Pontimicrobium sp. SW4: one gene and its partner. The main gene of each other region encodes a partner of the protein of the gene in region 2 in a complex. Links are inferred from orthologs where the notes say so. Each region holds a gene or a part of one and is shown on either strand. Other genes may lie near its edges.

Region 1 (7,813 bases), 170 kb from region 2 along the record:
TACTCCTGAAGCTATTGTCAATATTCAAGAAGTCGTGGACAAAGTGGAAGCTTTTGAACTAGCTAGAGATGTATTACTGCCAGAATTTGGTATTCCTGATGAATTTAAGGATGAGCAAGATTTAGAAGATGGAGGCAAACGAGGAGAGAATGCTTATTTAAGACATATTACTTACGAGGGTGCTAAAAAACGTTACGGAGAAATCACAAAAGAAATAGAAGAACGACTAGATTTTGAGCTCGCAACTATTGAAAATACAGGGTATCCAGGATATTTCTTAATTGTTGAAGACTTTATTCGAGAAGCGAGAAATATGGATGTATCTGTTGGTCCAGGACGTGGTTCAGCAGCAGGCTCTGTAGTGGCTTATTGTTTATGGATTACCAATATTGACCCTTTAAAGTACGATTTACTTTTTGAGCGTTTCTTAAATCCAGATCGTGTAAGTATGCCTGATATTGATATCGATTTTGATGATGAAGGTCGTGGACGTGTTATGGATTATGTCATAGATAAATATGGAGCTAATCAAGTAGCGCAAATTATTACTTATGGAACTATGGCTGCAAAGTCCTCCATTCGTGATACAGCTAGAGTATTGGATTTACCATTATTTGATGCTGATAGAATAGCGAAACTCATTCCTACCATGTCTAAACTTGGGAAGATTTTTGGTGCAGACGAAAAGAAACTTAAAGGGATGTTTCGTGCTGAAGATTTAGAAAAAGTTAATCAGCTATTAAATATAGCAGATGGTGAGGATCTTGAGGCCGAAACGGTAAATCTTGCAAGAATTTTAGAAGGCTCTGTAAGAAATACAGGAATTCACGCTTGTGGCGTTATTATAACACCAAGTGATATTACAAACTATGTTCCAGTGGCAACAGCCAAAGATTCGGATTTGTATGTCACACAATTTGACAACTCGGTTGTGGAAGATGCTGGATTGTTGAAGATGGATTTCCTTGGTTTAAAGACCTTAACCCTTATAAAGGATACCGTAAAAATTGTAAAAGCCAAACATAATGTAGATTTAGATCCTGACAATTTCCCAATTGATGATGAAAAGACGTATGAGTTGTTCCAAAGAGGAGAAACCGTAGGGATTTTCCAATACGAATCTCCAGGGATGCAAAAACACATGAAGGATTTAAAACCTACCGTTTTTGATGACCTTATTGCAATGAACGCCTTGTATCGTCCTGGGCCGATGGAATACATTCCAAGTTTTATTGCACGTAAACACGGCGATGAAGAGATAGAATATGACCTTCCGGAAATGGAGGAATACCTTAAGGAAACCTATGGTATTACAGTCTATCAGGAGCAGGTAATGTTATTGTCGCAGAAGTTGGCAGATTTCACCAAAGGTGAAGCAGATGTATTGCGTAAAGCCATGGGGAAAAAGCAGAAAGCGGTTCTTGATAAAATGAAACCTAAGTTTATAGAGCAAGCTGCTGCAAAAGGAATGGACAAGGAGAAACTCGAAAAAATCTGGAAAGATTGGGAAGCTTTTGCAAGTTATGCCTTCAACAAATCGCACTCAACATGTTATGCTTGGATAGCCTATCAAACTGCTTATTTGAAAGCGCATTATCCAGCCGAATATATGGCTGCTGTGTTATCAAATAACATGAACGATATCAAGCAAGTGACTTTTTTCATGGAAGAATGCAAGCGCATGAAATTAAACGTGCTTGGTCCAGATGTGAACGAATCCTATTATAAGTTCTCAGTAAACCAAGATAATGCAGTTCGTTTTGGTATGGGAGCGATTAAAGGTGTTGGTCATGGAGCTGTAAAAACCATTGTAGAAAACCGGAAAAAAGATGGGCCATATAAATCCATTTTTGATTTAGCAAAACGCATTGATTTGCGTGCAGCTAATAAAAAAGCATTTGAAAATCTTGCTAATGCTGGTGGTTTTGATTGCTTTAAAGAAACACATCGTGCACAATATTTTATTGATGAAGGAGATGGTATAACATTTCTAGAAAAAACAATTAAATACGCAAATAAATATCAAGAAAACGAAAATTCAGCTCAAGTAAGTTTGTTTGGAGAATCTAGTGATGTTCAAATTCCGGAACCTGAAGTGCCTCCTTGTGAAGAATGGGGAACTATGGAAAAACTGGCACGTGAAAAAGAAGTAGTTGGTATTTATATTTCTGGACATCCATTAGACGATTTCAAAATTGAAATGACCACATTCTGTAATGCTGAAGTGTCTTTATTTAAAGACCTTGAAAATTATGTAAATAGAGAGTTGACTTTTGGTGGCGTAGTGACAGATGTGCAACATCGTGTAAGTAAGCAAGGAAAAGGCTGGGCGTTATTTACTATCGAAGATTATGTGGAATCTTATGAGTTTAGAATTTTTGGAGAAGAATATTTAAAATTCAGACACTTTTTAATGGTTAGTAATTTTGTGTATGTGAGAGCTTATATTAAAGAAGGATGGGTAAATAGAGACACAGGAAAGAAAGGTGAACCAAGAATTCAATATAATAGTTTCCAATTATTGCATGATGTAATGGATAGTTATGCAAAGAAACTATCTATTCAATTTGATATTAAAGACATTCAAGAAGATCGTATAAAAAGCATTAAAGACTTGTTAAGAATGCACGAAGGGAATCATCATTTAAATTTTGTGATTTACGATAATAAAGAGCAAATTAAATTACAAATGCCTAGTAGAAAACAAAAAGTAAAAATATCGCAAGAATTACTTGAGGAATTAGAGAGTCAACAAGTGTTTTATAAGTTGAATTAAGAATCTTTACTATCCAAAAAATCACTTAACTTACCTAACTTGTCATCCCAAAATTGCTCATAAAATTTAATCCATTTATTTACTTCTTCTAACGGCTTTGCATTGGCATTACAAAAACGTTCGCGACCTAGTGCATTAATATGTACTAAGCCTGCATCTTCCAAAGTTTTAATGTGTTTCGTTACACCTTGTCTTGTAATTTCAAACTGGTTAGAAATTTGAGTAATTGACAATGCTGAAGTAGCAATCACTAAGGCGTGAAAAATATCACGCCTTGTTGGGTCTGCGATTGCTTTAAATAGTTTTGTAATATTATCTTGCATCAACTTTTTCTTTTAAAAATTCTGTTAATTCATTGATGCAATTATCCCAGCCTCCACTAAAACTTTCAAATATTGCTATTGCTGTATCTCCTTGATAGTTTGAAATACCTGAATGTTCAAGATATAGTTTCGTGCCATTTTTGGTGGATTCAAGCTCCCATTTTACAGTAGTCTCTGTTTTAGTGTCACCAACTATCCACGTATAAATTAATATGTAAGGATTTGCATTTTTCACTTCTCCGCTAATCACCGTACAGCCTTTTTCGTTTGGTGGAGAAGTAAAGGTGTATTTGTAGCCTTCTTCAGCTTTAAAATCTGCTGGTATAAACCACGTTGAAATTTCTTCAGCTTTACTTATGGCATTCCATACAGCATCAATAGAATGATTTAATAGTACTTCCTTTTTAATAATGTCTTTCATAATTATTCGTTTTATTTATACGCAACTAATTGGTTGCTAAATTAAAACATATATATTTAATACGCAACTATTTAGTTGCGTATAATTTTTTTGTTATTTTAATTATTATAGTGTCAATCAATTTCCAAATAAACAAAACAAATAGTGTAGTTGTAAGCTTTGGCAAAATTTTTGACTAATTTTGCATATAAATTAGTAGTAATACACAATTAAATTAAAATATTATGGCATTAGAAATAACAGATGCAACGTTTGAAGAAACGGTTTTAAAAAGCGACAAGCCAGTAATGGTAGATTTTTGGGCTGCTTGGTGTGGACCATGTAGAATGGTTGGACCTATCATTGACCAAATAAGTGAAGAATATGCAGACAAGGCTGTTGTTGGAAAAGTAGATGTAGATGCAAATCAAGAATTTGCAGCGAAATATGGTGTTAGAAATATACCAACAGTTTTAGTATTTAAAGATGGAGAAGTTGTAGGAAGACAAGTTGGTGTAGCTCCAAAAAATGCTTACACAGAAGCAATAGACTCATTGTTATAAATTAATTTAACAAATAAGCTTATAGAAAAGGTTTGGCAATGCGCTAAACCTTTTCTATTTTTAGTACCTCTTACTTTTATAGTTGTATTATGAAGCAAATATGTTTAGGGCTTTTAGCCCTTTTTTTGGTAGCATGTAGTAATAATGATAAAGTTACCGAATCTGCTTTATTAGCTAAAGGTATATCGTTGGATTTAGCAGAATTTAGAGTAGAACAGCTTTCAAATATCGAGTATCATTTAACCTTTGATATTCCAGAATCGTTAGATGCACCTGTAGTTTCCAATTTAAAACTGGAAACTACCATTCAAAATTTAGAACAACCACTTATTTTAGATTTCAACGCAGACAAGTCCTTACTTTTAAGCGTTAATGCCAATGGAAACGATATTGATATTAAGCATGAAAATGAGCATTTAATAATTGATGCTACTTACTTAATAGAAGGTGAAAACATCATTGAAGTTGCTTTTAATGCTGGCGAATTATCTCTGAACAGAAATAAGGAATATTTATATACTTTACTTGTGCCAGATAGAGCAAGTACATTGTTTCCATGTTTTGACCAACCAGATTTAAAAGCAGTTTACCATTTAAATATTGCAGCACCTAAAGACTGGAACGTATTATGTGGTGCACTATTGAAAGATACTATTGAAGAAGAAAATAAAACAAAGCACATATATATTCCTACCGATAAAATGAGCACCTATTTATTCTCGTTCGTTGCAGGTGCTTTCGAGACGACTCAAAAAACTATAGATGATTTTAAAATGAATCTGTTATATCGAGAAACCGATTCGGCAAAAGTTACTGCAAGTATTCCAGAAATCTTTAGACTACATTATGAAGCAGTTAGGTTTTTAGAAGATTATGCCGATTATAAATTTCCGTTTCAAAAATTAGATTTTGCAACAATCCCAGGATTTCAATATGGAGGTATGGAGCATGTGGGCGCTATTCAATATAGAGAATCTACGTTGTTTTTAGATGAAACTGCCACAAAAAGTTCAGAGTTAGGTAGAGGGAAATTGATAGCCCACGAGGTTTCTCACATGTGGTTTGGGGATTTAGTGACCATGAAATGGTTTAACGATGTTTGGATGAAAGAAGTATTTGCCAACTTTATGGCAGATAAAATTGCCAATCCTAGTTTTCCGGAGTTTAACCACGACTTACAGTTTGTGTTGTCGCATTATTCTAGTGCATACGCCGAAGATCGTACAAAAGGTGCTACACCTATCCGTCAACATTTAGATAATTTGAAAAACGCAGGTTCTTTATATGGAAACATTATTTACAACAAAGCACCAATTATGATGCGTCAATTAGAAGCCACTATGGGAAAGCAAGCCTTTCAAGAAGGCATACAAGAGTATATAAAAACGTATGCCAATGGCAATGCCGATTGGAATGAATTAGTGTCTATTCTTGATAAGAAAACAGATATTGATATGAAAGCTTGGAGTGATGTTTGGGTAAATCAATCTGGAAGACCAATAATCACTGATAATCTAACCTATGATTCAAATAATACAATTTCTAAATTTAAAATAGTTCAAAAAGCAGAAGATAAAAGTGACAAAATATGGCCGCAACAATTTGAAATCGGACTCGTGTATACAGATTCTATACACGTGATAAACGTGGGAATGCAAAAACAAGATATCATTGTTGAAGAAGCCATTGGGTTGCCAAAACCGCTTAATATCATTTATAATTTTAATGGATTTGGATATGGAGTTTTCCCTGTTCAACAAGAAAATCTGGATGCTTTTCTAAATCTTGAAAATGAAGTTGCAAGAGGGTATGCTTACATAAACTTATATGAAAAAACATTAAATAATGATGTGTCACCAATAGTAGCTTTTAATCTATTCAAGCGTGCTATTTTAGAAGAACAAGAAGAAGTGCTAGTTCGATTGGTTTCTGGAAAATTGCAAAGTATATTCTGGATATATTTAACTCAAAGACAACGAGAAAGCGTTCAAGAAGCATTAGAAACTGATGTAAGGCAACGTTTGGAAGGAACAGAAGAATCAGGAATTAAAAAAACACTTTTCGGTCTTTATAAAGCGATTGCATATTCAAAAAAAGGACAAGGATTCTTATACAATATTTGGAATAAGACCGCAACCATTTCAAATTTAAAATTAAATAAAGACGATTACACTAATTTAGCTTCAACATTAGCCTTATATAACCATCCAGAAACACAAAATATTTTAAAAACTGCTGAAGCAGAAATTACCAACCAAGATAAGCTAGAGAGGTTTCAATTTTTATTGCCATCCTTATCAAATAATGAAGAAACTCGCGATAAGTTATTCGAATCGTTTAAAGATGCTGATAACAGAGCAAAAGAGTCTTGGGTGTTGAGAGCCTTGGGTAATATTCACCATCCATTACGTCAAGCAAGTGGTCAAAAACATTTAAAGCAGAGTTTGGAGTTGCTAGAGGAAATTCAGCTAACAGGAGATATATTTTTTCCAAAAAGATGGCTTAGTAGTACCATAGGAAGGTATAATTCAGCGTATGCAAAAGAAGTTATTGAAACGTTTTTAAGCGAAAACCCTAATTTTAGTCCTATATTAAAAAACAAATTGCTTCAAGCAGCAGATCCAATTTTTAGAGCGCAAACTATTTTTGAAAGCACCAAAGAATAATGAATTTAAGAGACGAAGTAAATAAAACATCAGGGTTTAAAAATCTAGAATTACTAGCAAAGGAAGTAGTTGAAGGCTTTATTGCAGGGATGCATAAAAGTCCGTTTCATGGGTTTTCTGCGGAATTTGCTGAACATAAAATATACAATCGTGGTGAGAGTACACGTCATATAGATTGGAAATTATTTGCAAAAACAGACAAGCTTTTTACAAAACGTTATGATGAAGAAACCAATTTACGATGTCATATTATAGTGGATAATAGTAGCTCAATGCACTATCCTGAGCTAAAGCAATTTTCAATCGATTCGTTGAACAAAATAGGTTTTTCAGCCTTAGCTGCCGCATCAATCATGCATATTTTAAAAAAGCAAAGAGATGCTGTTGGGCTAAGTATTTATAGCGATGAGTATGATTATTATTCACCAGAGAAAGGGAGTGAACGACATCATAGAATGCTGTTAGATCAGTTAGCCAATATGGTGGTTTCAAAATCTATTAAAAAAATGACTAATACTTACGAATACCTTCATCAAATAGCAGAAAAAATTCATAGACGTTCACTGATTTTTTTATTTACCGATATGTTTCAAGATGGTATTGATGAAGTGAAGCTTTTTGATGCATTAAGACATTTAAAGTATAATAAGCATGAAGTTATTTTGTTTCACGTGATGGATAAAGAAAAGGAATTCAATTTTGATTTTGATAATGCGCCTAAACGCTTTGTAGATGTAGAAACAGGCGAACATATAGACTTATACGCTGAAAATATTAAAGAGAATTATGAAAAAGCAGTTGCTAATTATTTTGAGGATATTAAACTAAAGTGTGGGCAGTATCAAATAAAATACGTTGAGGCTGATATAAATGAGAGTTTTAATAAAATACTCACTACCTATATGTTAGAACGACAAAAATTTGTTTAGGGCGATTTTATTGAAAAATTATTAAAAAACATTTGTGTTATAAAAAATGCAATGTATATTTGCAACCGCAATAATGCAACGGTTTGGTAGTTCAGTTGGTTAGAATACCTGCCTGTCACGCAGGGGGTCGCGGGTTCGAGTCCCGTCCAGACCGCA
Region 2 (7,702 bases):
GCTCAAATTTTAGAGCCTGTAAAGTGGGAGTTTCAAACAGAAAAACTATCTGAAGATGAGTATCAGTTAAAATTCATCGCTTTTGTAGATGATAATTGGGCTATTTATTCCCAAGATATTCCTGATGATGGTCCAATACCTACAAGCTTTGAGTTTGATAAAAGCGATCTATTTACCTTAATAGGAAATGTTAAGGAAAATGATAAAAATAAGGTAACCAAACACGACCCTGTGTTTAACATGATCTTATCTAAATTTTATAATAAAGCCGAATTTACGCAAGTTGTAAAGTTGTCAAATCCAAATGCTACCATTACTGGAACGCTTAATTTTATGACCTGTGACGATAAGCGTTGCCTGCCTCCAACAGACGTGCCTTTTGAATTTAATATTTCTGATAGTTTGTTGGAACAAGAAGACATTCCTGAGTTTAATTTAGGTAGTTCTCAAATACTAGACCCAGTATCGTGGGAATTTGAAACGAAGAAAGTTAGTGAGGAAGAATACGATATCATTTTTAAGGCCAATATTGATGATAAATGGGCTGTCTATTCGCAATTTGTTGAAGAAGGAGGGCCTTTGCCTACCACATTTAATTTTGAAGAAAGTAACGACTATCAACTAATTGACTCAGTTGTTGAAAGTGATGAAAATAAAGTGACAAAACACGACAAGGTGTTTGACATGGAGGTGTCTAAGTTTTATAACCAAGCCACTTTTACACAACGAATTAAAGTAGTTGGTAATCAATTTGTGATTAATGGTAATGTAGAATATATGACTTGTGATGATGAGCAATGTATTTTTAAACCAGACAATCCGTTTACATTTAATTACTCGAAAAACACAGGTTTAGTTGCTGTTAATGATGATGAAAACTTAGTTGTCAATCCGACTATTGTTAATACGGAAAACACCAACCAGTTACTCTATGGAATGTCTGCAGGTGATATTTCAAAATCTGATATAAATTGTGATATAGAAGGCGCAACAATAACGTCAAATGTAGAAGAAAAAGGAAAATCTCTTTGGAGCATTTTTGGGCTAGGGTTTTTAGGTGGTTTGTTAGCATTGTTAACACCTTGTGTGTTTCCAATGATACCTTTAACGGTAAGTTTTTTTACTAAAAAAAGCGGAGGAAATAATAGCGCAGGCGTGTCAAAAGCATTGCTTTATGGCTTTTTTATTTTTGCAGTTTATGTGGTATTAAGTGTGCCATTTCATTTATTGGATTCGGTAAACCCAGATATTTTAAATGAAATCTCTACAAATGTTGTATTGAACGTTATTTTCTTTATCATTTTTGTCTTTTTCGCCTTTTCATTTTTTGGATATTATGAATTAACATTACCAGCACGTTGGACAAACACAACAACGCAAGGCGAAAATATTGGAGGAGTTTTAGGAATATTCTTCATGGCACTTACTTTAGCCATAGTCTCATTTTCATGTACAGGACCAATTTTAGGCTCATTACTAGCAGGATCATTAACTGCAGATGGTGGTGCGTGGCAACTTACAGCTGGAATGGCTGGTTTTGGAGTGTCCTTAGGACTGCCTTTCGCATTGTTTGCCATGTTTCCAAATATGTTAAATGCATTGCCAAAATCTGGAGGTTGGTTAAACACAACCAAAGTAGTTTTAGGATTTTTAGAATTAGCTTTAGCATTTAAATTTTTATCAAATGCCGATTTAGTGCAACATTGGGGGGTTTTAAAATTTGAAGCCTTCTTAGGTTTATGGATTATTATATTTGCTGGATTAGCATTGTATATTTTTGGAAAAATCAGGTTTCCTCACGATTCACCAATTAGAAAATTATCTTTTTTTAGAATTTCTTCTGGAATTTTAGTAGCTGCTTTTGTTGTGTATTTAGTGTCTGGATTTAGAGTAAATAAAGAAACAGATACGTTTACATCGCTTACTCTACTGAGTGGTTTAACACCACCGGTTGGTTATAGTTTTATAAAGCCTATGGATTGTCCTAATAAATTGGATTGTTTTAAAGATTTAAAAACAGGAATTGAATATGCCAAAAAAGTTAACAAACCTATTATTCTTGATTTTACAGGATATGCTTGTGTCAATTGCAGAAAAATGGAAGAACACGTTTGGCCATTACCTTCAATAGATAAGTATTTAAGAAATGATTATGTGTTAATTTCTTTATATGTTGATGATAAAAAAGAATTGCCAGAAAGCGAACGTATTGAAGTACCAAGAATAAATGGCGGAACTAGAACATTAAAAAACTATGGACATAAATGGGCGCATTTTCAAACACAGTTCTTTCAAACTAATTCGCAACCATATTACGTGTTGTTAAACCCAGATGGTACAAAGATTTTAAATCAACCAGTAGGATATACGCCAAATGAAGAAGAATATGCGAAATTTTTAGAATGCGGACTTAGTGTTTTTAAAGAATCTAATAAAACGGATTTTAGCATAACACCTTAAATATTTAGTTACGTAAAGCAATTCTTTTCACTATTTTTGTACACGCAAAATTTTAAGAAAACAATGTCAACCGAGTTAGAAAAATATTTCCAAACATTTAGAAAAAATATTGTTGGGATTGATGAATCCTTCGAATCGCCTTATGGTAAAAAAGACATTATTTATGCCGATTGGACTGCAAGTGGGCGGTTGTACAGACCTATAGAAGAAAAGATGTTGAATGCTATTGGACCCTATGTGGCTAATACGCATACTGAAACATCAATTACAGGGTCTTCAATGACGCATGCGTATCATGAAGCGCGAAATATTATTAAAAAGCATGTTAATGCATCAACTGATGATATCCTCATTACTGTTGGCTCAGGAATGACAGGCGCAATCAATAAGTTTCAACGCATTTTAGGACTAAAAGTTTCTGAAAACTTAAAGGACTACACCAATATTCCTAGCGATATACGACCTGTGGTTTTTGTGACTCATATGGAGCATCATTCAAATCAAACCTCTTGGTTAGAAACTATTGCTAAAGTTGAAGTAATTCCATGTGATGAAGTTGGCTTGGTGTGCATGAAAAGCTATCAAAAGCTTTTAGACAAGTATAAAGACCACCCAATAAAAATAGCTGCTGTTACGGCATGTTCTAACGTCACAGGAATTAAAACAGATTATCATGCTATTGCGAAACTAATACACCAAAATAATGGTTTATGTTTTGTCGATTTTGCATGTTCGGCACCTTATGTAGAGATAAATATGCATCCTGAAGATGAAGAGGCGTATTTAGATGCTGTCATGTTTTCACCACATAAATTTTTAGGAGGACCTGGAGCTTCGGGAGTTTTAATATTCAACAAGAAATTATATAAAAATTTAGTGCCAGATAATCCAGGAGGAGGAACAGTATCTTATACTAATCCTTGGGGAGATCATGATTATGTTGATGATATCGAATCTCGAGAAGATGGCGGAACTCCAGGGTTTTTACAAGCTATTAAAATAGCTTTGTCTATTAAACTTAAGGAGCAAATGGGTGTTGAAAATATTTTGCAACGAGAGCATGAAATGAATACTATTATTTTAGACAAACTATCTAAAATTGAAAACCTTCAAATTTTAGCGGGACATCATAAAGAGCGTCTAGGAGTATATTCATTTTACATTATAGATGCACATTATAATTTAGTGGTTAAACTCTTAAATGATCGTTATGGTATTCAAACCAGAGGAGGTTGTTCATGTGCAGGAACGTATGGTCATTTTTTGCTAAATGTAGATTTACCAACGTCAAAAGCTATTGAATTGAAGATTTTAGAAGGCTGTTTAATTGAAAGACCAGGTTGGGTGCGAATGTCAATTCATCCAACAATGACAGATAAAGAAGTGCATTTTATTTGTGATGCGATTAAAGATGTAGCAAAAAATTATGAAGCTTGGGGTAAGGATTACGAATATAATGCGATTAAGAACGAATTCGAGCACAATCAAAATTTAGAAATAGAAAAAGAAATAACCAACAATTGGTTTAATGTTTAAAATTGATTAATAAAATGTCAGAGACAATAGAAAAAGTAAAATGCTTAATTATTGGTTCAGGACCTGCAGGTTATACAGCTGCAATTTATGTAGCAAGAGCTAATATGAACCCAGTATTATACCAAGGGACACAACCAGGAGGGCAATTAACAACGACAAATGAAGTTGAGAATTTTCCAGGATATCCAGATGGTGTAACTGGACCTGAAATGATGATTCAATTACAACAACAGGCTGAAAGGTTTGATACAGATGTTAGAGATGGATGGGTTACTAAAGTAGATTTTTCTGGAGATATTCATAAGGTTTGGGTAAATGATACTAAGGAAATTCATTGTGAAACAGTGATTATCTCAACAGGAGCATCTGCAAAATATTTAGGTTTAGAATCTGAGCAAAAATATCTAAAACTAGGTGGAGGTGTATCTGCTTGTGCAGTTTGCGATGGATTTTTCTATCGAGGCCAAGAAGTTGTTATTGTTGGAGCAGGTGATTCGGCTTGTGAAGAAGCTCACTATTTATCAAAGTTATGCACCAAGGTGACTATGTTAGTTAGAAGAGATGAATTTAGAGCATCTAAGATTATGGCTGCTAGAGTTAAGAATACTGAAAATATTGAAATTCTTTTTAATACCGAAACAGATGAAGTATTAGGAGACGGTCAAGTTGTAACTGGTGTTAGAGTTTTTAATAACCAAACAAACGAAAAGCACGATATTCCAGCAACTGGATTTTTTGTAGCTATTGGTCATAAACCGAATACCGATATTTTTAAAGACTATTTAGAGTTAGATGAAACAGGTTATATCATCAATAAGCCTGGAACATCAAAGACAAATATTGATGGTGTATTTGTTAGCGGAGATGCAGCAGATCATGTCTATAGACAAGCAGTAACAGCAGCAGGAACAGGATGTATGGCTGCGTTAGATGCTGAACGTTATTTAGCTGCTAAAGAATAATATATAACTAGTAATTGACTAGAAACTATAAAAAGCCTCAATCTATTATAAATTAAATGGTTGAGGTTTTTTAGTACAACACAATTAGCTTCTAATCTAACAGTTTTTGGATTAATTATTAAAATACTAGACTAAAAACAGAGCCTTCATCTTCAATACTATTGACTAAAATTTTGCCTTTATGTAATAGCATTATTTGCTTGCAAAGACTTAAACCAATTCCACTTCCTGTCATTTTACTTGTAAAAAAAGGAATAAAAATTTGTTCCAATATGTCTTGCGGGATTCCACTACCATTATCAAAAACCTTAATAATAATATCTCTATTCGAATTTTGAGAAGCTTGAACTTTTATTTGGGCATCTTTTTTATTTTTACAAGCATCAACAGCATTTAATATTAAGTTTATTAGAACTTGTTCTATGAGATGTAAATCTATATCAAGTTCTAACTTTGGTGTATTTATATTAAAGTCTATGGCAATGTTTTTTGCCTTTATTGACGGCTCCATTAGTAACTGAATATTCTTGAATAAATCAGCGACTTTCGTTTTTTGAAGATTTAAGTGAGTAACTTTACTTAAACTACGGTATGTTTTTGCGAATTTTAAGAGTCCTTCGCTTCTACTTTTAATAGTTTTTATCCCTGCATTAAGATCTTCAGGTTCAAGTTTATGCTCTTCTGGATTCTCCAAAGTCAACTGTAAATTTCTTTGCAAAGTATCTGCTAAAGATGAAATAGGCGCAATAGAATTCATTATTTCATGAGTCATGACGCTCAATAATTTTTTCCAAGATTCAGACTCATTTTTATTCAATGTATCATTTATATTTTGAATAACTATTAATTTGAAAGCATCATCTTGAACTTGAAAAACCGTATCTGAAATTAAAATTTTTATCTTTTCATTTTGAACTACTATTGAAATAGAGTTAGGTTCTCTATGATAGGTCTCAAAAATAGTTGCATATAACTTGGGTTTCCTGTTTTCTAAAAATCGAATGTTTTTAAAAGAGGGAACATCTAAAGTTTCTCCAAAAGAATTATTGCTCCATAATACATCTCCAGATTCAAGGTTATATGCAATAATACCAATATCAACCATTTCTAAAATCTTTTGCAGATAGACGTATTGTGCTTCGTTTTTAGAATTTATGTCTTTTATGGTTCGGTTTATTTCGTTAAACCCTGTGTATAGAAACCTAATATCACTTGGACCTCTGTCCTCGGGAAACCATCTTGAAAAATCACGATATTTTACTGCTTCAAAAAAGTCATCCATTGCGACAAAACGGCGTTTAACGAATGAATAAATATTGTTAAGCAAATACACTATTGCAAAGCCAGATAAGACAATAAAAGTAACCTTGTTGGTATATATAAAATATGCTAAACTTAGAATTGAAAAAACAAGAAAGAGTATTCTTAAAAAGAGTCTAAAAATGTAGCCTTTATAGTTCATATTTATCTAATCTTCTATATAAAGCTGCTCGTGTTATTCCTAATTCTTTTGCAGATTTTGAAATATTTCCTTTGTGTTTTTCTAGTACTATAAGAATAGCATTTTTCTCGATATCGTCTAAGTTCATGGTACTATCGCTAGTACTAGAATTTATAGGCTGTTCGATTGAAGAAAATACTAAATCTTCAGGTTTTAGAATGTTTCCATCAGTCATAATAACAGCTCTTTCTAAAACATATTGAAGCTCTCTTACATTTCCTGGAAATGGGTGTTTCTTTAATTTTGAAATAAATCCAGAATCTAGAGAAAAGGTATTCTTGTTATATTTTTCAGCGTAAATTTCAATAAAATATTTTGCTAGTATTGTAATATCATTTTTACGATCTTTTAAAGGAGGTACTATAATATCAACTGTATTAATTCTGTAAATTAAATCTTTCCTAAATTTCTTTTCATCTGCTAATGTTTTTGGCTCAATATTAGTGGCGCAAATAAGTCTAATATCTATAGGAATAGATTCATTGGAGCCTAATGGGGTTACTTGCCTGTTTTGTAAAACTGTTAAAAGACGTACCTGTTGGCCTAATGTAATATTACCTATTTCATCCAAAAAAAGTGTGCCACCATTAGCAGCTTCAAAGCGTCCCTTACGATCTTCTCTTGCATCTGTAAAAGCTCCTTTTTTATAGCCAAATAATTCACTTTCGAATAATGAAGAAGATAATGACCCAACATCTACTTTAATAAAGGGCTTGTCTTTTCTGTTAGAATTTTCATGTAAGGCGCGAGCTATTAAATCTTTACCAGTGCCGTTTTCTCCTAATATTAAAACATTGGCATCTGTAGGAGCAACTTTTTTAAGTTTGACAAATACATCTTTCATTGCATCGCTATCACCTATAATCTCTGCGCTAATAGAGTTTAAAGCGGCCTCTTTTTTAGTATTAGATTTTTTAGATTGAAGAATAGATGTTATAATATCTAGAATTTTTTCGTTCTTCCAAGGCTTTACTAAAAAATCAGAGGCACCTTCCTTTAAACCTCTTATGGCTAAGTCAATATCTGCGTAAGCAGTAATTAAAATAACATCAGTTTCAGGTTTTTGATTTTTAATTTTATTTAGCCAAAAAATGCCTTCATTTCCAGTGTTAACTAAACCATTAAAATTCATATCTAAAATTATAACATCGAATTTTTTACTAGCGATTTGTGAATTTATGTTGCTAGGATTTTTTTCGATAACTACTTCTTTAACCAATGGCTTGAGTAAGAGGCGTAATGC

The links.
Region 1: the proteins of trxB (region 2) and trxA are in contact, whole or in part, in a crystal structure (PDB 1F6M), measured with the Escherichia coli proteins. The link is inferred for Pontimicrobium sp. SW4 from one-to-one orthologs.

What each region holds. Positions count from the first base shown.
Region 1 is NZ_CP157199.1:98,994-106,806, forward strand. What follows is about bases 2,448-5,403. They hold trxA (thioredoxin), read left to right. Parts: upstream 2,448-3,744; coding sequence 3,745-4,062; downstream 4,063-5,403. Other genes in these bases: dnaE (DNA polymerase III subunit alpha), read left to right, coding at 2,448-2,776; ABGB03_RS00525 (metalloregulator ArsR/SmtB family transcription factor), read right to left, coding at 2,773-3,099; ABGB03_RS00530 (SRPBCC domain-containing protein), read right to left, coding at 3,089-3,520; ABGB03_RS00540 (M1 family aminopeptidase), read left to right, coding at 4,152-5,403. In the rest of the region: more of dnaE, read left to right, coding at 1-2,447; more of ABGB03_RS00540, read left to right, coding at 5,404-6,728; ABGB03_RS00545 (DUF58 domain-containing protein), read left to right, coding at 6,728-7,657. UniProt on the Escherichia coli protein: Participates in various redox reactions through the reversible oxidation of its active center dithiol to a disulfide and catalyzes dithiol-disulfide exchange reactions.
Region 2 is NZ_CP157199.1:270,120-277,821, forward strand. What follows is about bases 3,140-5,984. They hold trxB (thioredoxin-disulfide reductase), read left to right. Parts: upstream 3,140-4,010; coding sequence 4,011-4,958; downstream 4,959-5,984. Other genes in these bases: ABGB03_RS01275 (aminotransferase class V-fold PLP-dependent enzyme), read left to right, coding at 3,140-3,996; ABGB03_RS01285 (HAMP domain-containing sensor histidine kinase), read right to left, coding at 5,077-5,984. Also shown: ABGB03_RS01270 (cytochrome c biogenesis protein CcdA), read left to right, coding at 1-2,460; more of ABGB03_RS01275, read left to right, coding at 2,524-3,139; more of ABGB03_RS01285, read right to left, coding at 5,985-6,420; ABGB03_RS01290 (sigma-54 dependent transcriptional regulator), read right to left, coding at 6,410-7,702.